DNA from 3 places in the Aminipila terrae genome. Region 2 is predicted to be linked to each of the others. Evidence: predicted binding sites of a transcription regulator. Region 2 holds the regulator's gene; each other region holds the start of a gene.

Region 1 (11,072 bases), 1.5 Mb from region 2:
TCCTGTTTCTGCAAAAGCTGTAGCTGACATGAGCATAGTTAAGCAAAGAACTCCTGACAATATTTTAATAATAGCTTTTTTCTTCATAATTTCTCCTTGTTCATATCATTATCACTAGTGTAATGTTCTTGTTTTTATTTTAGACAGCCAAAATTAAAGAAAGGTTCCACAAATTCCTAAAATTGTTTTAAATATGATGAATTTATCTACTAAATACATAAAACCTGCCTTGTAATTAAAGCAGGTTTTATATTTTGTTTTTTTATTTATTTGATCTAATTTTATAATCTGCCAGTAATGCAATTACATCAAATTGCATATTGCGTTGGAAAATTCAATAGGATCTTCAACTGGCATTCCTTCAATTAAAAGAGCCTGATTATACAAAAGTTTTGCATAGTCTTTAACTTTATCCTTATCATTTTCATAAGCAGCCTTAAGGGATTCAAATACCTTATGATTTGCATTAATTTCAAGAACTTTCTCCGCTGAAACCTTATCATTGTTTGCAGGAATTGAGTTCAGGACTTTTTCCATCTCAATGGAAATCTCTCCATTGCTTGTTAAGCATACAGGATGACTCTTCAGTCTCTGAGAAACTCTGACTTCTGAAACTTTACCGTCTAAAGCTTCTTTCATTGCTTCAAACAGATCTTTATTCTCTTCCTTCTGCTTTTCTAATGCTTCCTTCTCCTCAGCAGTTTCTTCAATGCCTAAATCGTCACTGGAAACCGATTTAAATTGTTTTTCCTCGATGGATCCAATAGTCTTAAAGGCAAATTCATCAATCTCATCTGTGCAGTAAAGGATTTCATATCCTTTATCTTTAAGCATTTCAGTCTGCGGTTGCTTATCAAGCTTTTCTCTGCTCTCACCGCAGGCGTAATAAATGTACTTCTGATCTTCCTTCATTCTTGAAACATATTCTGAGAATGTAACCAGTTTCTTTTCTGATGAAGAATAGAACATTAGCAATTCTTTTACGGCATCTTTGTGCATGCCATATTCATTGTAGGCTCCAAATTTAAGCTGCATGCCAAAATTCTCGAAGAACTTTTCATACTTTTCCCTGTCTGTATTGAGCATTTCAATCAGTTCAGATTTTATCTTCTTTTCCAGTCTCACTGCAATGGCCTTTAACTGTCTGTCATGCTGAAGCATTTCTCTGGAAATATTCAGGGATAAATCCTGTGAATCTACCAGGCCTTTTACGAAGCTGAAGTAATCAGGCAGAAGATCCGCACATTTCTCCATGATTAATACTCCGCTGGAATAAAGCTGCAGCCCCTTTTCATATTCCTTTGTGTAATAATTGTATGGGGTCCTTGCAGGAATGTACATTAATGCATTGTAAGTTGACACTCCTTCAACATTTGTGTGGATAACTTTTGCAGGATCTTCAAAATCAAAGAATTTCTCTTTGTAGAACTGGTTGTACTCCTCTTCTGTAATGGCGCCTTTACTCTTTTTCCAGATTGGTACCATACTATTTAAAGTATCATCTTCCCTATAAGTCTCATATTCAGGTGTATAATCCTTATCAGCCTTCTGTTCTTCAGTGGCTTCTTTCATTTTATGTTTCTCAACATTCATTTTTATTGGATATCGAATGTAATCGGAATATTTCTTAATAAGTCCTTTAATCTTATATTCCTGTAAGTATTCTCCATACTTTTCGTCTTCCGTATCTTCTTTGATATATAAAATAATCTGGGTACCTACATCATCCTTATCGCACTCTGTAATGCTGTAGCCATCGACCCCTGTAGATTCCCACATATACGCCTGGTCCTGTCCATAGCCTTTGCTGATAACCTGAATCTTTGAAGCCACCATAAATGCAGAGTAGAAGCCTACACCAAACTGCCCAATAATGTCAATTTCATCTTTGCCTTCCATTTTGTCTGCATTCTCTTCTTTAAACTGAAGAGAACCACTTCTGGCAATGGTACCTAAATTATTTTCCATCTCATCTTTAGTCATACCAATTCCATTATCGGTTATGGTTAATGACCTTGCATCTTTGTCTACTGCAAGCCTGATATAAAAATCTTCTCTTGATATGCCAGTATTTTCAGTAAGGGTAAGATAGTATAACTTATCAATAGCATCACTTGCGTTGGAAATAATCTCTCTTAGAAAGATTTCTTTATGCGTATAAATAGAATTAATCATTAAGTCCAGCAGTCGCTTTGATTCTGCTTTAAATTGTTTCTTTGCCATGTAATATTCCCTCTTTCTCTCTTATGTAATATTATATAGTTAGTATATAAACACCCCTGTTCGTTCTTTGGCACTCATCTATAAAGAGTGCTAACAAATATAATATACCGCGCCTGCTGACAAAAATCAAGACCTAAAAGCAAAAAAATTCCTTACTACTGTCTTATTCTCGATACTGGCTTGCGAAATCTGAGTAAAAAGAAAAGCTCTGCAATCCTGTAAGATTGCAGAGCTTTGATCTTTTCTCTGAACCGGTATAAAATTAACGCTTTGAGAACTGTGATGCTCTTCTTGCCTTCTTTAAACCGTACTTCTTTCTTTCCTTCATACGAGGGTCTCTTGTTAAAAATCCTGCAGCTTTAAGTACAGCTCTGAATGCTTCCTTGTCAGCTACACAAAGTGCTCTTGAGATACCATGTCTTAAAGCTCCTGCCTGACCAGTAAATCCACCACCATTTACAGTAGCGATTACGTCAAACTTTCCTTCACATCCAGCAACCTCAAAAGGTCTTCTAACTTCTCTTTTAACGATTTCCATTCCAAAATACTCTTCAAGCGGCTTCTTGTTTACGATGATTTCACCTTTTCCAGGGATTAATCGAACTCTAGCAACTGAAGACTTTCTTCTTCCTGTTCCTTGATACTGAATCTTTGCCATTGTCTATTCCTCCCCTTCCTAAAATTCCCAAACTTCAGGTTTCTGCGCTGCATGATCATGTTCAGCACCAGCATAAACCTTTAGTTTTTTATACATCTGTCTGCCAAGTTTTCCATTTGGCATCATGCCTTTTACCGCATGTCTGATTATTTCGTCTGGCTTCTTGGCCTGTAACTTTTCAAAAGTGATTTCTCTAAGGCCGCCTGGATATCCAGTATGTCTCTTATAGATTTTTTCTTTTCTCTTCTTACCTGTTACTTCTACTTTTTCTGCATTGATAACGATTACATAGTCACCGCAGTCAACGTGTGGTGTGTAGATTGGCTTTTTCTTACCTCTAAGGATTGCAGCAACTTCGGATGCAAGTCTACCAAGAGTTTTGCCCTCAGCATCGATCACATACCATTTGTGCTCTACTTCCTGAGGCTTTGCAATAAATGATTTCATTTTTTACCTCCTCACCTACTAAAATTGACCAAATTTACCAGTCAATCACTTTCGGCAATCTTACTATAACTTTGCGGGCCACGGCCGGTCCTTCCCAGCCTGCACCCTTATGAAAAAAACCTTAAAAGGTTTTTGACATTCTCAACCAGGCATTGTTACACACAATGCAAAATTAGTTTACACTTTTTCAGTATTTAAGTCAATAAAAATTTTCTATTTTATTTTAGCCACTTCGATAAGCTCAGAAAATTTCTTCATGATATAGCCATAATTCTCTCTCACATGGGGCAGTTTACATTGGCTGCAGTCCTTTACCCCTTCTTCATTATACTTATAATTACCGCCGCATTTGTCTCCTAATGCATATAAAGGGCAATAGCAAAACAGGCAGTTAAACTCTTCAGGTTTATTGGTTTTGTGGCAGGGGAAATATTCACACTTACTGTGGTTAAAAAATGAATATTCCTTTCCGACCCAATGAGGCTGTTCCTCCCCGGTCCCTTTTAAGTCCTTCTTTTCTTCTTCCATCGTTTACCTCCATATTTTCATCAGCCACTGTCATTTTCTTACTAACAGCTTTTCTGATAATTCCATCATACTGTCGTCATTCAATGTATTAATCACTTTTATCTGGCCTGGATCCTTGCTCTGGCTTAGGATTTTATCTCTGCTGAGCCTTCTCTTAAGCTGTCTGGCTGTACCCTCTCCTCCATCATAAATTTGAACATCATGACCTATTATCTTCAATATAATGTCTTTTATAAATGGATAGTGAGTACATCCAAGTACAACCGCTTTAGCGCTCTCACATACGCTTTTAGTTAAAAGGGTACCTAAAAATTCTTCCAGCTCTTTTCCCTGCAGTTTTCCCATTTCTACAAATTCCATGAGGCCTCCACAAGGTACAGGTACAATTTTAGCATACTCCTCATATCTGGTCATGAGATTTTTAAACTTCCTTTCAGCAAGGGTCATGGGAGTAGCCATTACTAATATTTTTTCCCCTTCATTATTTAATGCTGCTGGCTTAAGTGCAGGTTCCACTCCGATAATGGGAACCTCCTTATATTTATCTCTCAAATAGTCGGCGGCTGCACTGGTTGCGGTATTACAGGCTATTACAACTGCCTTAGCCCCCTGTTCTAATAGAAATTCAACATTTCTTTCTGTTAAGTCCCGTACTTCTTCCGTTGTTTTCGTCCCATAGGGAGCATTTCTGGAATCTCCCAAATAAATATAATCTTCATTTGGCATCATTTTAACAGCTTCGTTCAGCACACTGATACCACCAACTCCCGAATCTAAAAAAGCAACCGGGTTGTTATATTTTTCTATCATACTAGTCATCCCTGAATTCTAATTAAATTTTAAATTATTATTCCATTTACCCTATCAATTATAGAATTGCAAAAAGAACATATTAACATAATATACTTTATCACCATAAATTTCAATCATCATAAATTTTACTACAGGACCTTTTGTTTTAAAAGTTGATTTACAATATTCTCCATTTCTTCTTTATTCCATCACAAAATCATTGCATACACCAAATATAATACTCTCATCAATTAAATGTAATTTGGAGGTATATTTATGAAAAAAATTACAATATGTTTTTTAATCGGCTTCTTAATTGCTGCATTAAGTTTAACTGCCTGCGGTTCAACTGCTGTAAAGGAAACGGGTAAAAACAGTAAAGCATCGGTTCAGTCAGAAAATGAACAGACTCTTCAATATGGCCAGATTAAATCCATAAAAGATAATAAAATTACACTTGCTCTGGGCACTGCAAATCCTACCGAGCCTCCTCAGGGAAAAAAGGAACAGGCTCCTGATGGACAGACTCCATCTGCCGTCCAGGCTCCTTCTGATGGGCAGAATCCTTCCGACGGTGAGAATCCTCCTGGAAAACCGGATGACCAAAATGCACCTGGGGGCCAGCCTCCTGAAAAGCCTGACGGTCAGAACCCTCCTGACGGACAGATTCCGCCTGCAGACGAAAAAGCAGCTCCTTCAGAAAAAAGTAATATAACCCTTACAGACGAAACTCTTACCATTAATATTAATGATTCTACAAAAATCGGTTACATGAAAAACAGTACTTCTTCTGCTGCCATCTCAGACTTATCTGTGGGTACAACCATAGCCGTAAGTTTGAGTGATGACGGTAAAACTGCAAAACAGATACTTATCATAAAATAATTCATAATTGTAAAATATGAATGATGAATTGTGTACATGCTAAAAGGGCTGAATCCTGTGCCATACAGGATTCAGCCCTAAACTTATCTCATTGAACTGTCTATTTTCAATTAAATTATATACCTGCTATTGAAAAGGAATCACTGCTCCATCATACTTGTCATTAATAAATTTCTTAACTTCATCTGATTTCAGTACATCTACCAAAGCCTTTATTCCTTCGCTGTTTTCATTTCCCTTTTTAACAGCAATAATGTTTACATATGTTTTTGCTGCCTCAGAATCTGATTTTTCATATGCAATGGCATCTTTCTTTACAGAGAATCCTGCTTCTAAAGCATAATTTCCATTTAATACAACAAATGCAACTTCTTTAACAACTCGTGAAACTTGTGCTGCTTCCAGTTCTTCGATTTTAATACCGTACGGATTGTCTTTGATATCATTTACTGTAGCTTCCAATCCAGCCCCGTCTTTTAAAGTAATTACGCCATTATCCTGCAATAATAGTAATGCTCTTGCCTCATTGGTAGTGTCATTTGGTACTGCAATTACGTCTCCCTTTGCTAAATCCTTTAAACTCTTTTTTGTGCCTGGATAAATTCCAAATGGTTCATAATGAATGTCTCCTGCATCTACAAGATGTGTGCCTTTTTCTTCATTATAACTGTTCATGTAAGGAACATGCTGAAAATAATTGGCATCAAATGCTCCACTTTCTACTACTTCATTAGGCTGTACATAATCATTAAACACCGTAACCTGCAGATCCCAGCCTTTTTTTGCAAGAATTTCTTTAGCCTTTTCCAGTATCTCTGAATGTGGTGTAGCGGATGCTGCAACCTTGATTGGCTTCAAATCAGTTGTTTCAGACGCCTTTTTCTCAGTCTTGCTTCCACATCCAGCTAACAGTCCCATAACTAAAACAAGGGATAAAACTCCTGCTAAAACTCTTTTTTCATAATAAATCCTCCTTCTTATTTTCTTTTATCTAAACGGTTTGACACTTTCATGCCTACTGTTTGAAACAATTGTACAAGTATGATTAACAGAATAACAGTAACCAGCATAATATCTGTCTGGTATCTATAGTACCCATAACGAACAGCAATATCCCCAAGGCCTCCTCCGCCTACAGTTCCCGCCATGGCAGAATAGCCCAGAATCGTTCCAATGGCAATTGTAGCCCCTACGATAATAGATGTTCTTGCTTCCACTAAAAGCACTCTGGTAATAATTGAAAATGTTCCTGCACCCATGGACTGAGCTGCTTCAATCACGCCATAATCTACTTCTTTTATGGATGATTCTACCATTCTGGCAATAAACGGTACTGCTGCTACCACTAATGGAACAATGGTAGCAGTTGAACCATAACTTTGTCCAACAACTACTCTTGTAAAAGGAATGATAACGATTAATAAAATCAGAAAAGGTACACTTCTCACCACATTTGCTATAAAATCCAGAACCTTGTAAATAACTACATTTGGCTTAAGGCCTTCTTTATCTGAAATAGCCAATAAGATTCCCATAGGCAGGCCAAACAAATATCCCAGCAAAGTAGAAACCAAAGTCATGTAAACGGTTTCCCCAGTGCCTTTTATAAGCATGTCTGTTATTTCACTACTCCACATCTTCCATAACCTCCTCTATTTCAAGCCCACAATCCAGCAGGTAATTTTTTATGTTTATCTGAATATTTTTGTCCTGGGGAATGCCTAAAATCATTTCCCCCTTTGCAACCCCTCCCACATTTTTTGTGTCAGCCTTTAATATGTTCACAGGTGTGCCAAACTTTAAAACCATATTTGCAATAACAGGTTCAAAGGCAGAATTCTCAGAAAAGACAATACGAATCTTGTCTGTTTGCTCCAAACGTTCTTTCAGACGTCTTTCTCCAGTCCAGGTTTCCTCTTCCTTTTGCCCGATTATTAATTCCCGTGCTTTCTTTGACTTTGGATGGTTAAAAATATCCACCATAGTTCCCTGCTCAATAATCCTGCCTTTTTCTACAATAGCCACATGAGTGCAGATTTTTCGAACTACAGCCATTTCATGGGTTATAATTACAATGGTAATTCCATATTTATAGTTAATCTCCTGAAGAAGTTCTAAAATGGACTCCGTAGTTTGCGGGTCCAGGGCACTGGTTGCCTCATCACAAAGTAGAATCTTAGGATTAACTGCCAATGCTCTGGCTATGGCAACTCTCTGTTTTTGTCCCCCTGACAGTTGAACTGGATAAGCATTTGCCTTGTCACTTAGTCCTACCGTTTCCAGCAACTGCTCTGCTCTTTTTCTGGCCTCCCGTTTCTTAACTCCCTGAATAATCAGCGGAAAAGCAATATTATCAATTACTTTCTTTTGCATTAACAGATTAAAATGTTGAAAGATCATGGAAATTTCAGTTCTTTTCTTCCTAAGTTCTTTTTCCGTTAATTTTCCTAAATCCTCTCCCTCTATGAGTACACTTCCCTCTGACGGCTTTTCCAGGTAATTCAGGCACCGTACCAATGTACTTTTACCTGCTCCGGACATTCCGATAATCCCAAATATTTCACCTTTCTGGATTTCCAGATTAATGTCTTTCAATGCTTCAACATTACTAGTCTTGGATTTGAATATTTTTGAAACATTTTTTACTTCAATTACAGGTTTCATCCTGTTCCTCCTTTTCTGATCTTCTAAAAAATAAGGCAGGTACACGCATGTACCTGCCTTCTATAATCTATACATATAAGCTCAGACTATAAAACTACATAATCAGACGCACACGTAAATAATCCATGATGCCACACATATACATGCACATGTAATCACAGAAGCTCATCAACATAGTCTTAATCATGTGATTATTTATAGTGTTCATGATTGTCCTCCTTATATTTCATATTTATCCTATAGAAATTAAAAATAAATATACCACGGATTTTTTATGTTGTCAACAGTGTTTTACCCCTCAAAAAGGCTCCTTATGATTTTAATTTTATCATAAAGAGCCTTTTTCTGTCATCTAAAAACTTAATTAATTATTATCCATTATTTAGATTTTAAATTGTGAAGCAACGCTCTGTAATGCATTTGCCTGCTTTGAAAGTTCATCACTTGCTGCTGAACTTTCTTCTGCCGTTGCCGCATTTGTCTGTACAACAGAACTAATCTGTTCTACACCCTCCAGGGTTTGCTTCAGGGCACTTGCCTGTCCTACTGATGCTGAAGAAATCTCGTTTATCAGGTCTACTGTCTGGGAAACTCCTTCAATAACCTCACCCAGCATTTCTCCTGTCTTGTTAGCAATCTGGGTTCCGTTTTCTACTGCCTTTACCGTTTCTTCTATCAGGTGAGTCGTATCCTTAGCTGCTTCAGCTGACTTGCTTGCCAGATTTCTTACTTCATCTGCCACTACTGCAAATCCCTTACCTGCCTCTCCTGCTCTTGCAGCCTCTACTGCAGCATTTAAGGCCAATATATTGGTCTGGAAGGCTATATCCTCAATTACTTTGATAATCTTTCCTATTTCTGCAGATTTTTCATTGATTTCTGCAATAGCAGTAATCATCTGTCTCATCTGCTCGTTACTCTGGTCTGCTGTCCCCCTACAATTCTTACCTGCTCTGAAGCATTCATAGCGTGGTCAGCATTCTTTGTTACACGGTCAGATAATTCATTTATAGTTGCTGTTAATTCCTCTGTTGTGCTTGCCTGATGAGTAGCTCCCTGAGCAAGCATCTGGGCTGCATTAGCTATCTGTCCTGAACCACTGGCAACCTTTTCTGAGGTTTCTATAATCTGTCCTATGGTACTCTTAAACACTTTAGATACCTGGAGCAGGGATTCTTTTAGCTTTGCAAATTCTCCATCATAAGACTGATTTAACTGTATGTCAAGATGTCCAGCTGCAAACTGATCAAGGGAAGCAGATACTTCATCTATGTAGTCTATGTACTGTCTCAGTCTTATTACCAGGCTCCGCATGGAATCTGCCAGCCTTCCTGTTTCATCCGCAGAATTTATATCTACATCAGCATCAAGATTTCCCTTTGCCAGCTCATCTGTAACATTGGTAAGTTTTCTCAGTGGTGCAACGATACGTCTCACTACAACTGTCATAACCAGGTACAGTATGATAATAGCCGTTATATAAACAATCATAATGTTTCGCTTTGTAGTATTTGTCACTTTCATAAAGTCTTTTTCCGGAATAATATAAACTACTTTCCATCCAGCATCTCTGGTGGTCTGTACAACACCAAAGCATGATTCTTTATTGTCTTTAAATTTAATTACTTTATTGGTTGGTTTTGCTATCTCACTTAGCATTGCGTCACTAAACCCAGCCTTGTCTGCACTTTTCAGTAAAAGGTTTGTGTCTTTACTTGCTAAAATGGAATTCTTTGCTGAAATTAACATTTTATATGCATTGCCATAATTACTTTTGGATTTTACTACCATGTCACTTAATTCATTTATGGTTACATCAATAGCGGCAACGCCGATAATCTTTGAATCATTGGTATCATATAGTGGAACAGATACGGTGATAATCATATTTCCTGTATCTGAATCTTTATAGGGCTCTGCTATAACATATCCCTTGTCGATTTTTTCCTGACTGTCAAACCAATACTCCCGGGTTTTTAAATCAAAACTGGAATCAGGAATCCATCCTGCACCATCTAACCCAACATTGGTATCTGCAGTCACAGCGTAAGCAGCCAGAATCTGGCCGTTACTTTGATCCGTAATTCTTTTTAAGGTATTATAGCAATCTGCAAATTGGGGACTTGAAGTTAATGCCTCTCTTGTAGTGGCCTGAGTAAGAAGATTTCTGATTTCACTATTAGATGCTATCTGATCAGCAATAGCAATGTACTTTGTAAAATATTCGTTAATCTCTGAGTTTACCGCGCCCGTAGATAATTTCGAAATATACTCTTCGTTTGAAACTGCTGTGTTTACTACAGTGTTGATAGTAACAAAGGCGGAAACAATCATTGCAAGAATCGCAACGCCTCCTATAGTTACCATAATTTTTGTCTTTAGGCTTCTCATTACTTATAGTGCTCCTTTCAACCAGGTACCTGTCGTACCGCATAAATAAAATTTCAGCTATTTCTAATATTAGCACCATGCTCCCCAAAAATCCAGCAAAAGAACCCTAAAACTGGAAGTTTTTTAGGGTTCTTTTGTCGTTTTTTGTCTTATTTTGTTCTATTGTATCTTAAATTGTGAAGCAACACTTTTTAATGTGCCCGCCTGCTTTGAAAGCTCATCGCTTGCTGCTGAACTTTCTTCTGCCGTTGCAGCATTTGTCTGTACAACAAAACTAATTTGTTCCACACCCTCCAGGGTTTGCTTCAGGGCACTTGCCTGTCCTACAGATGCAGAAGAAATTTCATTTATCAGTTCTACTGTCTGGGATACTCCTTCAATAACCTGACCCAGCATTTCGCCTGTCTTGTTTGCAATCTGTGTTCCATTCTCTACGGCCTTTACCGTTTCTTCTATCAGGTGAGTCGTATCCTTAGCTGCTTCA
Region 2 (11,072 bases):
TCCATTGGTTATGACAAAATCTGGCGCATGATGGTCATCACCAAAAGCTGCATTCTCTATACAGCTTCCATTTGTCACAAAGACCAGATCATTTTCTGAAAGCTCAATCTCAGCATCCATCCCATTACTGGTGCATATAATTTTTTTGCTTCTTTTCTGCCGGGGTTAATATCAAAAACCACATTTGTTACTTTTGTATTATACTGAAAGTCAACGTTGTGGGCTTCCAGATACTTTATCATGGGCAGGATTAAAGATTCATACTGATTATATTTTGTAAATTTAAGTGCAGAGAAATCAGGCAGTCCGCCTATATGATGTATAAACCTCTGAATATAAAGTTTCATCTCTAAAGCACTGTGCCAGTCTTCAAAAGCAAACATGGTTCTCCAGTACAGCCAGAAATTTGATTCAAAGAACTCCTGGGAGAACATGTCCACTACTTTCTTATCATATAAGTCTTCATCCCGGGTGAAAAACAGTTTAAGAATTTCCATGGCAGACTTGTCGCTAAGCCCGAACTTACCGTCTGTATGAGCATCCTGTCCCCGGTTTACCGTTGCCCTCATCAATGAGTAATTAGGATCTTTTTTATTGAGCCAATAAAACTCATCCAGCACAGATGCTCCCTCTGTTTCTAAAGAAGGAATGGATCGGAATAAATCCCATAAGCATTCGAAATGGTTCTCCATTTCACGGCCTCCCCTGATAATAAATCCCTTATCATTATCCTTGATACCATCGCAGGCTCCTCCTGGAAGACCCAACTCCTCCAAAATATGAATTTTATCCCCTTTCATCTGTCCATCACGAATCAGGAAGCATGCTGCAGCTAAAGATGCTAACCCTGAACCAACAAGATAAGCTGACTTTAATTCTACACCTGCTGGTTTTTCCGGCCTTGCAAATGCCTCATAATTCCCATTACTATAATACATGTAACTACCTCCACCTTTTTAAATAGCGTATAATATAGATTCGTTTATCACATAATATAATATCATATATTACATTATTATTCCAATTTTTTTACAATATTATTCCAAAATATTTTATACCATATAAAAAGCAGGCCCGTCAATATTTAAATCAGACCTGCCTGCAATCATTCTGTTGTTTTTTGTTTTAATTTATTTAACATCTCTTCCACTGTTAAATGATAAACTGGATGCCTGAAATAAGGATTAATCTGGTTTAAGGGTTCCAGTACAAACCCTCTGTTTTGCATATCCATATGAGGTATCACCAGTTCCGGATCAGATAAAATTAAATGATCATAAAAAATAATATCTAAATCCAGGGTTCTTGGACCCCATCGAACAATTCTTTCTCTCTTTGCATTCTTTTCTATTTCATTTAATATATTGAGTAATTCTTTTGGCATGTATAGAGTCTTCAATTCCAGACAGCCATTTAAAAAGGTGTCCTGTTCAACTCCACCGTAAGGTTCTGTCTGAATAAATTCAGATACTTTGGTAATATGGCAGCCTGATGTATTTTCCAGGGCCTCTATACCTTGTCTTATATACTTTTCCTTGTCTCCCATATTAGAACCAAAAGCAATATATGCAGTATGCCAGCTGCGCTCTATCTGTACGGACACTGTCTGTAAAGGCAGGCCAACTGGTGCCCATGGCTTTTCAATTTCCACTTCTATTTTTTGTAATCCATTAAATTCACTAAGCAAGGCTTCTGCTAATTTTTCGGCAGCTGCCTCAATGAGCTTAAAGATATTTTCCTGCATGAACTTTGTTATAAATTGGCATACCAACGCATAATTTATTGATTTTTCAAGGTCATCATTAATGCCTGCCGGTCTTGTATCTGTATATAAAACTGCACTGATAAGAAATTTCTGTCCTAAAACATTTTCCTCTGGAAGAACACCATGTTTTGCAAAAACTTCCAGCTTTTTAATATTAATTCTATCCATATTAATTTCCCTGTCTTCCAAGAATTGCTTCAGTCATTCTTATAGTTCTGACATTTTCCTTTATATCATGAACTCTGACAAAAGCACACCCTTTCATTACAGCCATAACCGTTGTTACCAGAGTACCCTCAAGGCGCTCATCTGCCGGTAAGTCCAAAGCCGTTCCAATAACTGATTTTCTGGAAGTACCCAGGAGCACGGGATATCCCAGTTCACGAAACTGCTCCAGGCAGTGAATGACCTCCAGATTCTGTTCATAGGATTTCACAAAGCCCACTCCTGGATCCAGAATAATTTTTTCATCCTTTATTCCTGCTTTTTTAGCTATGGTAATGACTTCTTTTAAATCATTTTTTACATCTTCCATAAAGTCATGATAATGGGTATTATCACGATTGTGCATGAGACAGCAGGCTGCACTGGCATCTGCAATCACCTTTGCTATTTCATCATCATACTTTAATCCCCAGATATCATTTACAAGATCCGCTCCAGCTAAAAGGTTTTCTTTTGCTACGCTGCTTTTGTAAGTATCGATAGAAATGGGAATATCAAACCTCTTTTTTATAGCTTCAACTACCGGTACAGTACGTCTGATTTCTTCTTCTGCTTCCACTTTTGTATGCCCCGGACGGGTGGATTCACCGCCCACATCAATGATGTGAGCTCCCTCAGAAATCATCTGCTCTGCATGTTTTAAAGCAGCATCCACATTGTTCCATCTTCCCCCATCCGAAAAAGAATCCGGTGTTACATTTAAAATTCCCATTACATATGTCTTGTTTTGTATGTCAAACTCTTTGTTTCCTATAATCATTCTGTCACCTTTTCCTCTTTACAACCTTATTGGATAATGAACTTGTTTTTTTTATCAGGACTCCAGTTACACATCTCATAAGCCTTGCAGAAAAAACAATTTCGTGACTGTTTATCCGCCATATTTATAATAATATTTAATTGTTCCGAGGTTTCACCCGAACAAATATTTTGAAGATTTCTGTTTCTATGGTCGGCTATAGCTCTTACAATCATCACTGCCTTTTCTTCTGGGTAATCTAATTCGCAAAGTAAGGAAACCGCTATTTCACTACTGGCCTGTTCATGAGGAATCCCAGTCTTATACTCCCTGGCACGGCCAATATCATGCAGTAATGCGGTTAAGTAAATCATTTCTTTCTCCAGTCCCAGCTTTTCCTCTAAATTATATATATATGCCATTCTTGCTACATCCAGAAAATGTGCCATTCCATGACAGCAAAATACTCTCTGAGTCTCTGCCGTTTCAATCTCCTTTAAATATTCAATATATACAGGGTTCCCTATAAGTTTATCCACAAATTCCATTTATTTCACCATCTGGAAGAACCTATTCTGTAAGGTTTCATCCTGAGAAAATTCTCCCCGTGTGACGACTGTAACCGTTTTGCTTCCAGGCTTTTTAATCCCCCTCATGGTCATACACATGTGCTCAGCATCGATCATTACGATAACCCCTTTGGGTAAAAGGTTATCCATCAATGCATCTGCAATCTGAGCTGTCATCTGTTCCTGAAGTTGTAGCCGCCTTGCAAATACCTCTACTGTTCTTGCCAGTTTACTCAGACCAACAACCTCTCCATTGGGAATATATCCAATATGCACTTTACCATAAAATGGCAGCATATGATGTTCACACATGGAATAAAACACAATATCTTTTTCAATGACCATTTCATTATTTTTAACATGAAATCGTTTGCTTAGATGGGCTGAGGCATCTTCATACATTCCACTAAACAGTTCCTCATACATCCTTGAAACTCTCTCTGGTGTCTCCAGGAGCCCTTCTCTGTAAACGTCCTCACCAATTCCCTCTAAAAGCAGTTTTACACCTGCCGTAATTTTCTTTTTATCAATCACTTTAACCCAACTTCTTTCCTAAATACAATAGTAAATTTTTTTACAGAATTAATGGACTTAATTATACAAAATTCAACGATATATGTCAATTATAAGGGTTTCTGTTTGTTAGCTCTTAACCAGTCATATTATTAACTCAAAAAGATGGTGCACAAATGAACAGACCCCCATAAGTTAGCCCTAAATAATTTCTAACTTATGGGGGTCCATTCAAAATGCTTTATGAGCCATATATACAAAATGGAGCTTTTTCAATACAATTTTTTAATAATTTTTCGGAGTAATTATATGCTAACAAACACTATTGAATCAGCTCCATCTATTGTAAATTAGTTGTATTTTATTCATTTAAAAAGTTCTTTCATTTTATCTGAAAAACTTTTCTTATTTCCATGGTTGTCATTATCCAGAATCTCCCCAAGCTCTTTTATCTTCTTTTTCTGTTCTGCATTTAGCTTAGTTGGAACTTCCAGAATAACTTTTACATAAAGGTCTCCTGTTCTTGAGGATCTAAGGCTTTTAATGCCTTTACCCCTTAACCTGAATACTGTGCCAGGCTGGGTTCCTGCCGGAATAGAATAAGATACCTTTTCAGTTAAAGTAGGAACTATGATATCATCCCCTAAGGCTGCCTGTGCATAGGAAACTGGCATTTCCAGCCATAAATCCTGACCGTCTCTCTTAAACAGGGCATGGGATTTAACTCTTATGACAACATATAAATCTCCATTTGGTCCGCCATTTGTCCCAGGTTCCCCCTGACCCTTATGGATATAACAGATTCGTTATCAACACCTGCCGGAATATCTACTGAAATAGTAACAGTCTTTCTGACTTTTCCGCTGCCGCTGCAATCAGGACAAGGTTTTTCAACAACCTGACCACTGCCACCGCAATTCTGGCAAGGCGAAACACTCTGGAACTGTCCAAAAGGAGTTCTCTGAGTTGTTCTCACTTCACCCGTACCATTACATGTTGGACAAGTCTTTTTTGAAGTGCCCTCTGCTGCACCTGTTCCATGACATTTTTCACATTGAACGTACTTGGAAAGCTTTATCTGTTTTTTTGCACCAAAAGCAGCTTCCTCGAAAGAAATAACAACTTCCTGTTGCAAATCACGACCCTTCATAGGTCCATTACGTCTCCTTGAGCTTCCGCCGCCAAAGCCGCCTCCAAACATACCTCCAAACATGTCAAATATATCTTCAAAGCCGCCAAAACCTGCGCCGCCACCGCCAAAACCTGCATTTGGATCTACGCCGGCATGACCGAATCTATCATATTTACTCTTCTTGTCAGGGTCGGAAAGAACGCTGTATGCTTCGTTTATCTCTTTAAATTTTTCTTCAGCTTCCTTATTCCCAGGGTTTTTGTCAGGATGATACTTCATGGCCATCTTACGAAAAGCACTTTTTATCTCACTTTCATCTGCACCCTTCTGGATTCCAAGGACTTCATAATAATCTCTCTTATCTGCCATTTTTTCTCTCCACTCTGCATTAATTAATATCAACTGATAAGCACTCCCTGCCTGAAGGAGTGCTTATTTTACATTTAATTGAAAATTTCCTGCAGCTGTAACTGCTGAAATTTTTGTATGAGGTCTGCTGTCACATCATAGACGTGTGCAGAACTTCAAACCGTATCAATATTACCCCATGCAGGTTCATATGTCAACTATTTGTCATCATCTACTACTTCATAGTCAGCATCTACAACGTTATCACGTTTTGGAGAATCTGATTCTGGAGCAGCTCCGCCCATGCCGCCTGCCATGTTAGGATCAAAACCTGCTGCACCGCCCTGCTGAGCTGCCTGTGCCTGCTGATACATCTTAGCGGAAATAGTGTGGAACTGTTCTGTCAGTTTATCTGTCTTATCCTTCATTTCTTCTAAATTATTTCCTTCCAGAGCCTTTGAAAGTTCGTCTTTAGCAGCCAGGATACTAGCTTTTTCATCTTCAGATAAGTTTGCTTCTAAATCCTTCAGATTCTTTTCTGTTTCATATACTAAAGTTTCTGCTCTGTTTCTGATTTCAATTTCTTCTTTTTTCTTCTTATCTTCTTCTGCGAACTGTTCAGCTTCCTTAACCTTAGCCTGAATTTCTTCATCTGAAAGTTTGCTTGAAGAAGTGATTGTGATTCTCTGTTCCTTACCTGTTCCCATATCCTTAGCACTAACATTTACAATACCATTGGCATCGATATCAAATGTTACTTCAATCTGAGGAATTCCGCGAGGTGCAGGTGGAATACCTGAAAGCTGGAAACGTCCAAGAGTTGTGTTTCCTGCGGCCATTTCTCTTTCACCCTGCATAACATGAATATCTACAGCTGTCTGGTTATCAGCAGCAGTGGAGAAAACCTGGCTCTTCTTTGTTGGAATAGTAGTATTTCTTTCAATCAGCTTTGTAGCAACTCCTCCTAATGTTTCAATAGAAAGTGAAAGTGGAGTTACATCAAGCAACAATACATCGTTTACTTCACCTGTTAATACACCAGCCTGAATAGCTGCACCAACAGCCACGCATTCATCTGGGTTGATACCCTTAAATGGTTCTTTACCAGTTACTCTCTTAACAGCATCCTGAACTGCAGGAATTCTTGTTGAACCACCAACCAGGATTACCTTGGCAATATCAGCATTTGTTACGCCAGCATCCTTCATAGCTTTCTGCATTGGTTCAATTGTTCTGTTTACAAGATCTGAAGTTAACTGATCAAACTTGGCTCTTGTAATGTCCATATCCATATGCAGCGGGCCGTCAGCACTTACAGTAATAAATGGAAGGTTGATGTTAGCTGTCTGTGAACTTGACAGTTCCTTCTTAGCTTTTTCTGCTGCTTCCTTTAATCTCTGGTGAGCCATCTTGTCTGTTCTTAAATCAATGCCATGTTCCTTTGCAAAGGTATCTGCCATGTAATCGATAAGTACCTTATCAAAGTTATCTCCACCCAGCTTAGTATCACCATTTGTAGCAAGTACTTCAAATACGCCATCACCCAGTTCAAGAATAGATACATCAAATGTACCGCCACCCAGGTCATATACTAAAATCTTGTGGTGACCATTATCTTTATCAAGGCCATAAGAAAGAGATGCTGCTGTAGGTTCATTGATAATTCTCTTTACATCAAGACCTGCAATCTTACCTGCATCTTTTGTAGCCTGTTTCTGAGCATCTGTAAAGTAAGCTGGTACTGTAATAACAGCTTCTGTTACCTTACCTCCAAGATAACTTTCTGCATCTGCCTTTAACTTACTTAAAATCATAGCTGAAATATCCTGTGGAGTGTATTGTTTTCCATCAATTTCAACTTTATAATCAGAACCCATGTGAGTTTTAATGGATGAAATAGTTCTGTCTGGGTTAGTGATTGCCTGTCTTTTTGCAGTTTCACCAACTAATCTTTCACCATTTTTTGTAAAACCAACTACTGATGGAGTAGTTCTGTTTCCTTCTGCATTAGCAATTACTACAGGTTCGCCACCTTCAAGAACAGCTACGCAGGAATTTGTAGTACCTAAGTCTATACCTATTACTTTTCCCATAATATATTACCTCCCTAATTTGCGACCTTAACCATACTAGGTCTTATTACTTTACCATTTAGCTTATATCCTTTTTGTAGGACTTCAGTTACACAGCCACTTTCATATTGGCTGCTTTCCTCTGTCATTACTGCGTTGTGGAAATTTGGATCAAATTCAATTCCCAATGCTTCTATTTCTTCTAATCCGCTTTTTTCCAGTACCCCTTGAAAATTTTAAATATATTGTTCATACCCTGAACAAAACCTTCGTCACCCTCGCCGTGTGCAAGAGCTCTCTCAAAGTTATCTATAACATCAAGCAATTCTGAAACGATTTTCTCGTTTGCATATGCATAAATGTCGCATTTCTCTTTTTCGGTTCTTCTTTTATAGTTCTGAAAATCTGCCATAAGTCTGAGATACTTTTTGTTTAGTTCCTCGTCTCCTGCTGCAGCCTCTTCTGTTTGTTTACCATCTGCCTCATCTGTCAGTGTTTCTTCAGTTTCCCCTTCAACACATTTTTCTTCAGCATTCTCATTTTCTGTTATAGCTTCCGTATCATCAGTTACCTGAGTGTCCACATCTTCAATGGCATCCTTATTTTCAGTAGCTGTCTGATCTTTATTCATCGTCCTCGTTACCTCCTGTCAGTTTAAAAGTGTTATTCAAATTTTCTGTTACATACTCGATAACGGAAGTTACCTCGTCGTATTTCATCCTTGTTGGTCCAATTACACCTATCTTTCCAACAAGCTTACCATCTATATGATAAGTTGCTGTAATCAGGCTGCAATCCTGCATCATATCATCAGCATTTTCATTTCCTATGGTTATGATTACACCATTTTCCCTGTTTATAAGTTTCCTGGTGAAATCCTCTTTTTTATCCAGCAACTCTAAAAACATTTTCGCCTTATCTATATCATTGTACTCTGGTATAGAAAATATATTGGTAAGCCCATCCATGTACAAATTTACATTTAACATCTTTTCAAGAGTTCTCATGAAATTTGGCATAATATTTTCTGCCAGAGTTTCCATGGCCTCTAAATCTGTTTCAAAACACTTTATGATATCAACAGTTAATGCTTCACTTATGGTTTTACCTCTAAAGTTATAAGTCATGGATTTTGATAATAACTCAAGATTTTCCTTTGTATATGGGGCTTTAAGCTTAAGTGCCGTATTAGAAACTTTACCACTTTCTGCTACAATCATAAGTACTACAGTACTGCTGTCAACAGGAAGAATATTGATAAATCTAAGCATATCTTCATCTGTTTTCGGTGTCATGGCAAAAGATGTCAGATTTGTTATCTCAGATAACAAACTGGCAGCATGCTCTATCGTTTTTTCAAATTCAGATATATCACTATGAAGTTTGTCTGATATGACCTGTTTTTCCTCAATAGTAAGCTCCTTCTTTCTCATAAGTTCATTTACATACAGTCTGTATGCTTTATCAGAAGGAACCCTGCCTGCGGAAGTATGAGGATGTGTTAAAAATCCCATATCTTCCAAATCCGACATTTCATTGCGAATAGTAGCTGGGCTAACGCCTAACTCATACTTTTTGGAAAGAGTTCTGGATCCAACCGGTTCACCTGTTCTGATGAAATCACCGATAATAGCTTGTAATATTCTCAATTTCCTTTCGTTTAAATCCATCTTTCTCACCCTTCCTTGTTAGCACTCGCTTAGCATGAGTGCTAATCACATTTTTAATTTAACACTCTTAGATATTAATGTCAACACTTCTTGTAAAAAAATATATAATTTTTCATTTTAACCACTGAAATTAACCTGTATTATATAAAAACCGGCAATGCCAAATAAAATATTTGGACAATGCCGGCTTCTAACAGTAAATATTCTTTTTATTTACTAATTTTATTTATTTTTTTTGCCTAAGTAAGCCTCCTGTATGGTTGAATCCGCCAAAAGATCCTTTGCACTTCCTGAAGCGGTAATCACTCCCTGCTCCAATACATAGGCCTTGTCTGCAACAGAAAGAGCTTTAAAGGCATTTTGTTCTACAAGCAGCAGTGTTTTACCCATTCGTTTAATCTCTACTATAATCTCAAATATAGTATTAATTAAAAGAGGCGCTAATCCTAAGGACGGTTCATCCAGCATAATCAGATTGGGATTAGACATAAGTCCTCTTCCCATAGCAAGCATCTGCTGCTCACCTCCAGATAAAGTACCTGAAATCTGTTTTTCTCTTTCTTTTAATCTCGGAAAAAGATTATACACTTTTTCAAAATCCTCATTAATGCCTTTGGTATCATTTCTAAGATACGCACCCATTTTTAAGTTTTCATGTACCGTAAGATTTGCAAATATGATACGTCCTTCTGGTACTTGACAAACCCCTGCATTCACAACTTTGTGGGCTTGTTTCGGAAGAGGATGGTCTTCATAGATAATATCACCCTGATATTTAACCATACCGCTTATGGCATTTAATAATGAGGATTTACCCGCACCATTGGAGCCAATGATGGTAACAATTTCTCCATTTGGTACATCAATGGACACTCCTCTGAGAGCATGAATACCACCATAATGTACATTAAGATTGTCAACCTTCAACATTGATGTCTTCCTCCTTCCCCAGATACGCTTCAATTACCCGCTTGTCGTCCTGTATCTCATCAGGAGTACCTTCCGCCAATGCTTTACCAAAATTTAAAACAAAAATCTTATCACATAGTCCCATTATTAAATCCATATGATGTTCTATAATAAGAACAGTCAGTTTAAAGTCATCTCTTATCTGCCTTATTAATTCCATCAGCTGAATGGTTTCTTCCGGATTCATACCAGCTGCCGGCTCATCTAAAAGTAAAAGTTTTGGATCTAAGGCTAATGCTCTTGCTATTTCCAGCTTTCTCTGCATACCATAAGGCAGATTTGCTGCTACCATGTCTCTTACTTCCCACAACCCCATAAGTTTAAGCAGCTCTGAAGTTTTTTGGTTCAGCATTTCTTCCTGTTTACAGAAGGATCCTGCCCAGGGCAATGTCATCTTTGTAAAAGGTAGTTTTCTGGGAACAATGGATTGAAGAAGTCCGTAACTTCCTGAACGATGACATGCAGTCAATACATTTTCAAAAACACTGAGTTTCTTAAAAAGCCTGATATTTTGAAAAGTCCTTGTAATGCCTTTCTCAGCTATCTGATAGGGCTTCAAGGGTTTCCAGTTAAAACGCCTTTTTACACTATTTACAAAACCTTTTCCATAGGGATCTGCCCCTGCAATCTGGTCCTCATAAAATAAAATTTCTCCCTCACTCAGAGTATACACTGCAGTAATCAGGTTAAAAATCGTAGTTTTTCCGGCTCCATTGGGGCCTATCAACCCAAAGATTTCACCTTCTTTTATGGTAAAACTAACATCGCCTACTGCTGTCAGGCCTCCAAACCGCTTTGTTACATTTTTCATAGTCAAAACGTCTGTCATCCCTGTGCACCTCCTTTTTCTGCTGCATTAACCGTATCTTTTGCCTTTTTGCTGCCACCTCTCCTGAAGAAACGAATAATGCCTTTGATGCTGAATTCCATACCGCCAAGCATACCCTGTGGTCTTGTAATCATGATGATAATAACCGCAGCTCCATATACTACCAGTCTCCATTGAGCAAATTCTCTGAGAAGTTCCGGCAGGAATGTCAGTACAAATGCACCTACTACACTTCCTGTAA
Region 3 (11,072 bases), 1.6 Mb from region 2:
ATATCTGATATGCCAAGGCTCGTACACATATCCTGTAATGTTCTCTTTGCCATTAGGAAAACGAATAATAAAGCCAAACTTATATGCATTGTCATTCAGCCACTTACCCTCCGGGGTATTGATGTAATCTTTTGTCAGCTGATAATTCACGGAGGGAGAGCTTACATCAGCAGCAAGTCCTGTCTGATGCTCACTTTTTCCCGGTTGAGCACTAAAGGTGTCTGCTTCCTTTTTTCCATGATATTTAACATAATTGTTGTATAAGTTTGACTGGAAATCATAAGAACGATAAGCAGTAGTTACTATTATAGTATGACCCTTCTTTGCTGCTGCTTCAGAGAGCTTATTAAAAGCCTCCGCAGCTTCCTTTCTCATAACTCTTCCCTCTGGGGGACGGTCAGGAGCAAAATATTTAATAGCTGTCAAATCTTCAGGTTTATAACTACTGTCCACAGGATTCTGTTTGTTGACAAGAATAAAAAGACCCTTATCAAGATCGCGTTTTAGCGCTTCTCTTCTACTCACACTTTTTTCGGACTCCACAACAACCGGAAGTTTTCCGTCAGATTTTCCATCTGAGTGAGGCGTATCGTCTCCCTGTGCGATAAGTCTTCCATTCTCGCCTAAAATTATAATGTCCGGATTATAATCTGCTGGAAACTGGTTACCACTCATTAATGGTATTCCAACATATCCAATGAAAAGCTGGGTTGTTAATAGTGCCACAGTTATATATATGATTATTATTTGTTGTCTCAATTAATTCCCCACCTTTGAAGCCCTGCTTATATCTGCCATATAGCCCTGCAGGGTCTCATACAAAAATTCCAGCAACCTTGAGCTGCCAGAAATTTTTAAATTATACATTATAAAAATTAGAAGTTTAATTATTTATTGTATAACAAATTTCCCTATTTTACAACATCTAAGTTCATCTGAAATTGTCTGAAAATGTTTAAATTGTTTTTTTTTTTTGTTTTTTAGATATTTTGAATATTAAATACGGTGAAAACCGTCAATATGCTGCTTCATTTGTCTGATACTAATTCGCTTTTATGTTTACCTTTATGGTAAAATTTATTCAAATAAACAAGTTTTGTGGATTTCACCACAAAGTTTAAAATATATGCTACAATAAAACAGATGATGAATATTATCACCATTTATATTTTTACTAAAACGATTATTCACCAGAAGGGTGATACTGCTTTTCAGGAGGGCTTTATGAGTCAGGAATTAAATATTATCAATTTATGCGAAAATTGTGTTACTGCATTACGCAATACTATAGATTCAAATATTTCAAGGGATTTAAGCATATCCCTTAACCAAAAACTCTTTTTATTGGAAACCGCTTTGGATGATTTTAAAAACAGACATATTGATTTTGAGGAAATCTGCAATCATTCAGCTAATGCTTTATATGTTGCTGACAGATATGGTAAGACGGTTTATTTCAACCAGCCTTTTTTAGAATTCAGTGGTTTAAAAAAAGAAGATCTTATAGAGAAAAATGTCCATGAAATAAAAGGTGAGAAAGCACCATTTATCAACGACATCATTACAAAAGTAATAAATACTAAAAAGCTCTGTCACCTGAATAACCGACTAGCTGATGAAGAAATCTCTGTAACAGGTCTTCCCATTCCTGATGAACTTGGCCAGCTGAAATATGCCATGATACATATACAGATTATGCCTGTAAGTGTTTATCAAACTGAAACTGAAACCGAATCTGAGCCTGCATATTCAACATATCTGAAAAAGTCCCAATATAATCTGAAAAAGTCTGTTGAATCTTTTGAAAAAGACATTATACGTGATGCCATCGGCCAATACGGTTCAAAACGAAAAGCTGCTTCGGCCCTTGGCGTGGATCACTCTACCCTGATAAAAAAGTGTCAGCGATACGGCATTTAATTTCATATTGGACGTGCAGTTCAGTTGGAATAATCCAGAAAGAGTTCTTTTTATAGGAACAGTCAGCATACAATAATAACCATCTGTATTTTTAATTAATGATTAAGAAGTGGAGTAGTTTATTATGTGTACCCTGATTGATTTTATGGGCTCCTTATCAAACTGGATGTGGGGTCCTCCCATGCTGGCCCTGATTGTTGGGGGCGGCATCTTTCTTACCATAAGGCTGGGTTTCTTTCAAATCCTTCATTACCCCTATATTCTCAAGCAAACTTTTGGAACCATATTTAAAAAAAGTAAAGGTCAGGGCACTGTATCTCCCTTTCAGGCTGCAACCACGGCTTTAGCCTCCACCATTGGTGCTTCTAATATTGTAGGAGTGCCTATCGCCATTGCCTTTGGAGGTCCGGGGGCTGTTTTCTGGATGTGGGTTGTGTCCCTCATCGGCTGTGCCACCAAGTTTTCGGAGATCGTACTTGGTGTCAAATACAGAGAACTTAATGAAGACGGGCAATACGTGGGAGGTCCCATGTACTATCTGGCCGCGGGAATACCCAACAAAACCATCGGTGAAACTCTGGCTATTATTTTTGCTTTTTTCACTATGATTATCTCTGCAGCTTCTGTAGCAGCCCAGTCTGTATCTGCTACCCAGACTGTAGGGGTTATGGGGGTAAGCAATATAACAACGGGGATTATCTTAACCCTATTCGTTGCAGTCATTGTTTATGGTGGTATCACCAGAATAGCCAGTGTCTCTTCAAAGCTGGTGCCCTTTATGTCCAGCCTTTATGTTCTGGGAGCTCTGGTAGTGGTACTCTGTAATATCACTGCTCTGCCTGATGTTCTCACTTTGATCTTTAAGTCTGCTTTTACCCCTTCTGCTACTGCAGGCGGCCTAACCGGCTCTTCCATGGCTGCTGCCATGAGATGGGGCATTGCACGGGGTACGTATTCCTGCGAAGCAGGAATGGGAACGGCTCCAGTAGCCCACTCAGCTGCCACCACAGACCATCCTGTCAGACAGGGCCTTTGGGGTATTTTTGAAATCACTGTATCCAGTCTGATTATCTGCACCATGTCCGCGTTAGTTGTTCTTACTACTGGTATCTGGACTCAGGTGGATGCTTCTCTTGCAGCCTCCATGCCTACACTGGCTTTTCAATCTGTATTCGGGGATATGATTGGAGGACTGATGGTCTCTTTCTCCATGTTGATGTTTGTCATATCAACAATTATTGTTCAGGTTTTTTATGGAGAAAAGCAATGTGAATTCTTTTTTGGGACTAAAATTGCCAAGTTTTTGAAGATCTTTTATGTGCTGGCTATTTTTGCAGGTGCATTAGGAGGTTTGGAAACTGTCTTTTCTTTTCTGGATGTAATACTTGGCATAACTATGCTTCCGAATATGGCAGGCTTGCTTCTCATGAGCGGTCAGGTAGTCGCATTGAAAAAGGAGTTTTTCTCAGGTCCAAATTACTATCTAAAAGACATAAAAAAACATTAATTTTACTTAGTTGTTAATTATATTTGTATTATATATTGAAAAACTTTACTAAATAAATTACTTCTTAGTAATTGTTTAGTAAAGTTTCTCACCAGAATTATATTCTTCTTCCCATGCTTTATATTGATTTATATTTAATGCTTTTGCTGTAAATTTTTTTATTTTATCAAATTCCACTAAAATGGTCTGCGTATTATTTATATCAAAGTATTTATGCTTTTCAGTGGCTATATTTAATACATCAATTCCATCCAAATTTGTTAACTCACATAAATATGCCGAATAATATTGCTTCCCCTCGCTAATCACTACATAATTTACCAAATTGTCGTCTTTCCATTCAGAGATAATAGGAAACGTTCGTTGTTGTTTAGCTTCATTGTATTTAAATTTCATCATTGTTGGCACAAATGCAGTCATTAAAATTAATATAACAATTAACCCATTTCTGACCCAATTCCTCTTTTCAATAATTACTTGAATATTATTTGTCCAAGCAAATATACATAATAGATATAAATAAATAAAAACCGAAAAAAATGTTGCTATATTTTTTTCGGGGCATAAGAACCAAGAGAGAGCTATTACACCTATAAATATAACAATAACCTCAAATATAACTCCTATATATTTTACTATCTTTTCATGAGATTTATTTTTGATAAATATTGCAACTTTATTATTTATTAGGTAAATCCCTGCATATAAAAGGCTTGCTACAATTCCACTTCCTAAGGCTAATAAAAACACGAATGTATCTATATTAGATAATGAAAAATCATAATAATTCAAGTCAAAATCAAAATAAAGGCACCTGCCAAAACTAATATATTTAAGTATAGCAGTAATCACTACTGATAAAATAGCTATAATCGCTACAATGCATCCTAGTATTTCTGAAATTTGTTTAAAGTTATATTGATTTTTATTTACTATTTTACCTATATTCTCTTTATCTACATTTCTCCTTACCTTTCTTTTGTACATTCCCAATTTTCCTTCCCAATTCTATTAATAATAGAGCTAAATTCCTTGGTCTATAATAAACCCCTATTACTTGTTTTTTTAAGCATTACTGAAAGCAGTGAGATGGATATCTGTGTAGCCGGATAGGCAAGCCAGATACCTGAAATGCCGCAAAATATCGGCAAAAGTAGTAAGAATATGGGAGTAAACACAAAGGGGTCTGCATAAACCAGTATGGATGCATTTCGTCCATCATCTATGGCATAAAAGTATGCCGACATAATTCGGGCAATGGCAATGAAGGGTATAGCCAGAACAAGGGCCAGCATTGCCGGAACTGAGGCAGCTGCTACTTCCTGAGACACACCATAGATAATTGGGAATTGATATCTTGCCAGTGCCGTGGCAGCCATTAATATGACGCATATTATACCTGCCAGGCCAAATGCTTTTTTTACCACATGTTTAAGCGCAGGATAGTCTTCTGCCCCTTTGCAAAAACTGATAATCGGCTGTACACCATCTGCCAGACCCTGCATCAGACTGTAAACAAGATAGGCGGCATACGACATCACCGTATACACCGCAACCCCGGCTGTTCCTCCATAGTGAAGGGCCTGAAGATTTGTAAATATAATAACAACTCCCGGTGCCATAGTCAGGCCAAAAGGAGATGCACCTATTTTCAATATATCTTTACTCAGTTTTCTATCTGGTATATACCAGCTATTACCAAGTTTATCTTTTATCACTGCCATTGCTGCAAAGACAGCCACAGACGCCTGCCCTGCACAGGTGGCAAAAGCAACGCCTCCAAGGCCCCAGTCAAAGACATACAAGGCAGCCCAGTCCAAAAATATGTTTACAAACATACCCACGATCATGATGAGCATGGCGAAAACGGGTTTTCCCAGATTTTTTAATATAGGATTAAGTCCCGCACCCATGATCTGAAAAAAGGCGCCCCAGGCTATAACCTTCATATAACTTAATCCATATTTAAATAAAACACCGTCAGCTCCCAGAAATCGAAGAAACATTGGTGAAAAAAACAGATATATTATGGTAGCGGCAACGGAGGCAAAAAATAGCATTACAATAGTGGTACCTTCTGCTTTTCTGGCTTCCTCAAATTCACCACTTCCCTTTTTAATAGACATGATGATAGCCCCGCCAGTTCCTATGCCTATGCCTGCTGATGAAATTAAGCTTAACAGCGGCCATGCAATGTTAATGGCTGCCAATCCATCGTCTCCCATAACCTGTCCGATAAAAAAACCATCAACTATTCCATAGAAACCGGTTAGAATCATTGTGAGCATGGAAGGTATGACATATTTAGAAAATTGCTCTGCTACATTTCGTTCTTTCATTAGCTTTTATTCCTCTATAAAAGGTTAAATCCATATAACCTGATTCCTGCCCTTTCCTTTTGCTTCGTACAGCATTTTATCGGCAATTGCCGTAAAAGCATCAACCGAGTCTCTCTCCGAAGGGATAATGGTACTTCCCCCAATGCTTATGGTCACACGAATCTCTTCTTCAGAATTACCGCCCACTTTGCAGACACTTTTCTGCCCTACCGCATTGCATACGTTTTTCATAATCTCACAAGCTGAGGCTCTTTTTTCGCCGACCAGGATAAGAAAAAATTCTTCTCCACCCATACGGGCGATGTAGTTATTTTCTTCCGGCATGGCCTGTTTCATAATGTTGGCGACGGCGCTCAGGACCCTGTCCCCCTCCTGATGACCATAGGTATCATTTACTCTTTTGAAAAAGTCTATATCCGCAACTCCTAAAGAAAAAGGAACTTTATTCTCTATGCAATACTTCCATTGTTTGCTTGTATAATCAATGCAGTGTTTTCTTGTATATAATCCGGTCAGTACATCTATATACATCTGGGTTTCCAGCATCTTTCTATATCTGAACATATTGATATGTGTGCGAACTCTTGCACACACTACGTTACAGCAAAAAGGTTTTCTGATGTAATCCACCGCCCCGCAGAAAAATGCCTTTTCTTCTGTGGCTGTATCATCTACACCCGTAAGAAATACCACGGGAATCTGCTGAGTTTCCTTGGCTGCCTGCAGTCTTTCCATGACCTGAAAGCCATTGAGCCCTGGCATTTCAATATCCAGGAGTATAAGTGAAGGCTGTGTATGTTTTGCAATTTCTAGCCCTTTTTTACCTTCATCTGCATAAATTATGTTATATTCTTTTTGTAATATACCTTTTAGTAATTGAATATTAAAAAAACTATCATCTATTATCAGAATGGTTTCCAACTTAGTACCCTGCCTTTAACTGCTTATTATCTTTTTACTCTAACATAACCAAATCTATATTTCAATTAAATATTAAATTGCACAAACTTATTTAATATTTGTAAATTCACAAAAAAACAAGATGTCTCAGAAAGATTATCTGAGACATCCCCTGCATGTTATATTTTGATTTTGCTGAGTTTTATAAACCCTACATCATTCCTGGCATACCGCCGCCCATTGGAGGCATAGCCGGTTCATCTTTCTTTATATCTACAATACCAGCTTCGGTTGTAAGAAGCATTGCAGATGCAGATGAAGCATTCTGAAGTGCTGATCTAGTAACCTTAGCAGGATCTACGATACCAGCGCTAATCATGTCAACATATTCTTCTGTTGATGCATTGAATCCCACACCAATCTTGCTGCCTTTAACTTCTGCAACAATAACAGAACCTTCAAATCCAGCATTTTCAGCTATCTGTCTAACTGGTTCTTCCAGTGCTCTCATGATAATTGCAGCACCAGTCTTTTCATCCCCTGAAAGGGTTTCAACATATTTCTTAACAGCTGGAATTGCGTTAACAAGAGCAACACCACCACCAGCAACAATACCTTCCTCTACAGCAGCCTTTGTTGCATTCAGAGCATCTTCAATTCTTAATTTTCTTTCCTTCAGTTCAGTTTCTGTTGCAGCACCTACCTGGATTACAGCTACGCCGCCTGCCAGTTTTGCCAGTCTTTCCTGAAGCTTTTCCTTGTCAAAATCGGAAGTTGATTCATCATACTGGTGCTTGATCTGCTTAATTCTACTCTGGATTTCTTCTGCATTACCAGCTCCATCAACGATAACAGTATTTTCTTTAGTTATCTTAACTGATGCAGCAGTACCTAACATATCTAAAGTAGCTTCTTTTATGTCGTAACCAACTTCTTCAGAAATTACTGTACCACCAGTTAAAACAGCGATGTCTTCCATCATAGCCTTTCTTCTGTCACCGAAGCCAGGAGCCTTAACAGCTACACAGTCGAAAGTACCTCTTAGCTTATTCACTACTAATGTGGCAAGAGCTTCACCATCAACATCTTCAGCGATAATCAGAAGCTTTCTTCCCTGCTGAACAATCTGTTCCAGAATAGGAAGTATGTCCTGTATATTTGAAATCTTCTTATCTGTTAATAAAATGTAAGGGTTCTGCATGTTAGCTTCCATCTTTTCAGTGTCATTTACCATGTAAGCGGATAAATAACCTCTGTCAAACTGCATACCTTCCACTACTTCCAGAGTTGTACCCATGGATTTTGATTCTTCAACAGTAATAACACCATCTTTACCAACCTTTTCCATAGCCTCTGCAATAAGTTCTCCGATATTTGAATCTGCAGCTGAAACAGATGCAACCTGAGCAATGCTTCCTTTGCTTTCAACTGGCTTTGAAATATTCTTGATTTCTTCAACAGCCACGTCCACTGCTCCCTGGATACCTCTCTTTAATACCATTGGGTTCGCTCCAGCGGCAACGTTTTTAAATCCTTCTTTAATGATAATCTGCGCAAGTAGTGTAGCAGTAGTAGTACCATCACCTGCCACGTCATTTGTTTTAGTTGCAACTTCTTTAACAAGCTGTGCACCCATGTTTTCTACTGCATCTTCAAGTTCGATTTCTCTTGCAATAGTAACACCGTCATTTGTAATAAGTGGTGAACCAAATTTCTTTTCAATAAGAACATTTCTGCCCTTAGGTCCTAATGTAATTTTTACAGTATTTGCAAGCTTATCAACACCAGTCTGTAATTTTCTTCTAGCATCTTCTCCATAATGTAAATCCTTAGCCATTTTCAATTCCCCTCTTTCTTATTCTACAATTGCCAAAATATCTTTCTGGCTCATAATGGTGTATTCCTCACCTGCGTATTTGATTTCAGTCCCGGCATACTTTGAGAATACTACCTTGTCGCCAGCTTTTAATTCCATTTTTTCTTCTTCTGTTCCAGGTCCTACAGCAACCACTTCTGCCATCTGTGGCTGTTCTTTAGCCTGGCCTGGAAGAACGATACCGCTCTTGGTCTTTTCTTCTGCTTCAACCATCTTAATTACTACTCTAGCGCCAAGTGGCTTAATTCCAAAACTCATTTTTCATACCTCCTGTTGTTTGATATATATAATTTTATTATTTATGTTTTTGTTAGCACTCATTATCCCTGAGTGCTAACTATATTTTAAACTAATCTTTCCCAATGTCAATACTTTTTTTTAATTTTATGGATAAAAATAGTACGACAACAAAGTCAAGCACTATATTTCCAATAAATATTATTATGTAAACATTTTCTCGAGAGCGATAAACAGCCACGGCAAAAATATAGCGGGTATCAGATTGGCAACCTTAATTTCCCTGACTTCCATGAAATTAAAGCCTATACCTGCAATTAAAAGACTTCCTACAGCAGACATTTCTGTAATGATATCCTCCGTAAGCATTCCTTTCATAAAAGTTGCCCCTAGGGCAATGCCCCCTTCATAAATAAGCACCGGAATTGCAGAAAATATCACACCAGCCCCCATTTGTGAGGCAAATACCACAGCGATTACTCCATCCAGTATGGCTTTGGCAAACAAGGTTTCACAATCTCCCTGCAGTCCACTTTCCAGTGACCCTACTATGGCCATGGACCCCGTACAGAATAAAATGGATGCATTCACAAACCCTTTAGCGAAGTTACCTTCTGAAAATCCCAGCTTTTTCTCTGCCCATTTCCCAAATCTGTTCATCTGCAAATCAATATTGATTGCTTCCCCTACAATAGCTCCAATTACCAGGCTTAGAATCAGAATCATTACCCTCTTATTTTCTAATGCTCCGGATATTCCTATGTATATAAGAGAAAGAGCAATAGCCTTCATGACCAGATTTTCAAATCTTTCAGGTACCCCTTTTATTACATACGTTCCTGCCAGCCCACATACAATGATAGCTGCAGCGTTTACTATTGGTCCAAGCATGTGTAACACCATCTCCCTACTTATTTCTCCAACTGCCTTATGTGATAGAATAAATACTGCTGCGCTATGCCTCCATATTGTCCAAAGTTTTCACTGGCATAATCCGACATACTTTTCATATCATTTTCCTCTATACCATATAGTCTGTGCATCACACGACGAACCCACACATCAATAGGAAAACTCTCGTGTTTTCCCATACCAAACAGTAAAATACAATTTGCGACCTTAGGTCCTACACCACATAAACTCATTAAATACTCATAGCCCTTTTGGGTCTCTGCGTGGCAAAGCTGCTCCAGTGTCAGCAAATCCGTGTGCTCTTCTTTTAAGTGGCTGGCATTGTCAGCAGCAATTCTTCTGGCAGTTTCTATTATATATTTTGCCCTGTATCCCAGTTTAACAGGGGCTAAGTCAACTTCCGTCAATTGAGCCAGGGCTTCAGGCTTGGGAAAAGCGAAATATCTTTTTCCTCGAAAATTTCCTGCACTCTCTCCGAACATTTCACACAAGCCTTCAATACATTTTTTGATTCTGGGAATATTATTGTTCTGGGATATGATAAAAGACACCAGGGTCTCCCATGGATCTTGTTTTAATATTCTTATTCCCTGTCCGGATTTTATGGCCTCAGCCATAATTAAATCTTTTTCCCCTAAAACAGCCTTTATCTGCCCATAGTCCCTGTCTAAATCCAGATAGGATTTCCAGTATTGATTAAATTCCTTTTCGTCAATATTATCTATAGAAAGCCTGCCCTGGTTCTCTTCTTCTTTATCTATTTCAAAACATATATTTACTGGTCTCCCAAAGGCTATACCCGTATAGCTTCCATCTTCCTCTTTGTTCCATCGAAAGCACTGCCCACAATCAAATATGTGGTCCAGATTAAAATCTCTGACTTTTTCTGTGACTACCATTGTTTTCTCCAAGTCCGTTTTTCCTGCATTTATAATTTATACTAATCCTTTAACCTCTACATCTACAGAATGAATATTAAAAGCCGTCATATAGGCTACATGCTCGGTAATTTCCCTTTGCAGCTCCCGGGCACATTCCATAACCTGATTTCCATAGTTCATATTCACTGTAACTGTTAATCCTATACCTGTTTTGGTGTTCTGGGTAAGTACCCTCACTATTGAATGAACGCCCTCGTTCTTTTCTCCCAGATAGTATACAATATCATTCACAACTTTATCAGAAATAAAGAATTCACCCAGATAACTGTATGTAGGCCTGACTACAGACCTTTCCTGGATGTTTTCTTTGGTTCCAAAGCCAAACCCCCTGATCATACGGATTGGGTGAAGGAAATACCCTGAAAAATCCGTTTTCAGTTGACCTGCTGGTGCAGGAATGACATGTTTGCCCAGTTCCACCCTTTGCTTTCGGGCTGCTG

What was found. The regulator HrcA, encoded in region 2, represses chaperone genes, less so after heat shock. The targets are predictions, from matches to a motif close to TTAGCACTCNNNNNNNNNGAGTGCTAA.
Region 1: the regulator HrcA is predicted to act here: its motif matches at 2,291-2,317, upstream of htpG (molecular chaperone HtpG).
Region 3: the regulator HrcA is predicted to act here: its motif matches at 8,853-8,879, upstream of Ami3637_RS09905 (co-chaperone GroES).

What each region holds. Positions count from the first base shown of each region.
Region 1 is NZ_CP047591.1:2,166,940-2,178,011, reverse strand. It holds gene Ami3637_RS10305 (stalk domain-containing protein) at 1-87, opposite strand, end outside; gene htpG (molecular chaperone HtpG) at 304-2,223, opposite strand; gene rpsI (30S ribosomal protein S9) at 2,486-2,881, opposite strand; gene rplM (50S ribosomal protein L13) at 2,900-3,328, opposite strand; gene Ami3637_RS10285 (cysteine-rich small domain-containing protein) at 3,542-3,856, opposite strand; gene murI (glutamate racemase) at 3,887-4,666, opposite strand; gene Ami3637_RS10275 (hypothetical protein) at 4,925-5,533, shown strand; gene Ami3637_RS10270 (MetQ/NlpA family ABC transporter substrate-binding protein) at 5,660-6,451, opposite strand; gene Ami3637_RS10265 (methionine ABC transporter permease) at 6,511-7,170, opposite strand; gene Ami3637_RS10260 (methionine ABC transporter ATP-binding protein) at 7,160-8,197, opposite strand; gene Ami3637_RS10255 (methyl-accepting chemotaxis protein) at 8,580-9,104, opposite strand; gene Ami3637_RS10250 (PDC sensor domain-containing protein) at 9,101-10,588, opposite strand; gene Ami3637_RS10245 (methyl-accepting chemotaxis protein) at 10,748-11,072, opposite strand, start outside.
Region 2 is NZ_CP047591.1:203,202-214,273, forward strand. It holds partial or broken gene Ami3637_RS18090 (oleate hydratase) at 1-938, opposite strand, end outside; gene folK (2-amino-4-hydroxy-6-hydroxymethyldihydropteridine diphosphokinase) at 1,106-1,933, opposite strand; gene folP (dihydropteroate synthase) at 1,935-2,750, opposite strand; gene Ami3637_RS00975 (HD domain-containing protein) at 2,777-3,277, opposite strand; gene folE (GTP cyclohydrolase I FolE) at 3,278-3,832, opposite strand; partial or broken gene dnaJ (molecular chaperone DnaJ) at 4,177-5,312, opposite strand; gene dnaK (molecular chaperone DnaK) at 5,510-7,384, opposite strand; partial or broken gene grpE (nucleotide exchange factor GrpE) at 7,399-7,994, opposite strand; gene hrcA (heat-inducible transcriptional repressor HrcA) at 7,987-9,033, opposite strand; gene Ami3637_RS01005 (ABC transporter ATP-binding protein) at 9,256-9,963, opposite strand; gene Ami3637_RS01010 (ABC transporter ATP-binding protein) at 9,950-10,831, opposite strand; gene Ami3637_RS01015 (branched-chain amino acid ABC transporter permease) at 10,828-11,072, opposite strand, start outside.
Region 3 is NZ_CP047591.1:2,092,963-2,104,034, reverse strand. It holds gene Ami3637_RS09940 (M15 family metallopeptidase) at 1-759, opposite strand, end outside; gene Ami3637_RS09935 (PAS domain S-box protein) at 1,225-1,920, shown strand; gene Ami3637_RS09930 (alanine/glycine:cation symporter family protein) at 2,045-3,427, shown strand; gene Ami3637_RS09925 (hypothetical protein) at 3,503-4,414, opposite strand; gene Ami3637_RS09920 (MATE family efflux transporter) at 4,465-5,766, opposite strand; gene Ami3637_RS09915 (GGDEF domain-containing response regulator) at 5,791-6,687, opposite strand; gene groL (chaperonin GroEL) at 6,878-8,503, opposite strand; gene Ami3637_RS09905 (co-chaperone GroES) at 8,522-8,800, opposite strand; gene Ami3637_RS09900 (DUF554 domain-containing protein) at 8,984-9,670, opposite strand; gene Ami3637_RS09895 (DNA-3-methyladenine glycosylase family protein) at 9,691-10,590, opposite strand; gene Ami3637_RS09890 (Asp23/Gls24 family envelope stress response protein) at 10,627-11,072, opposite strand, start outside.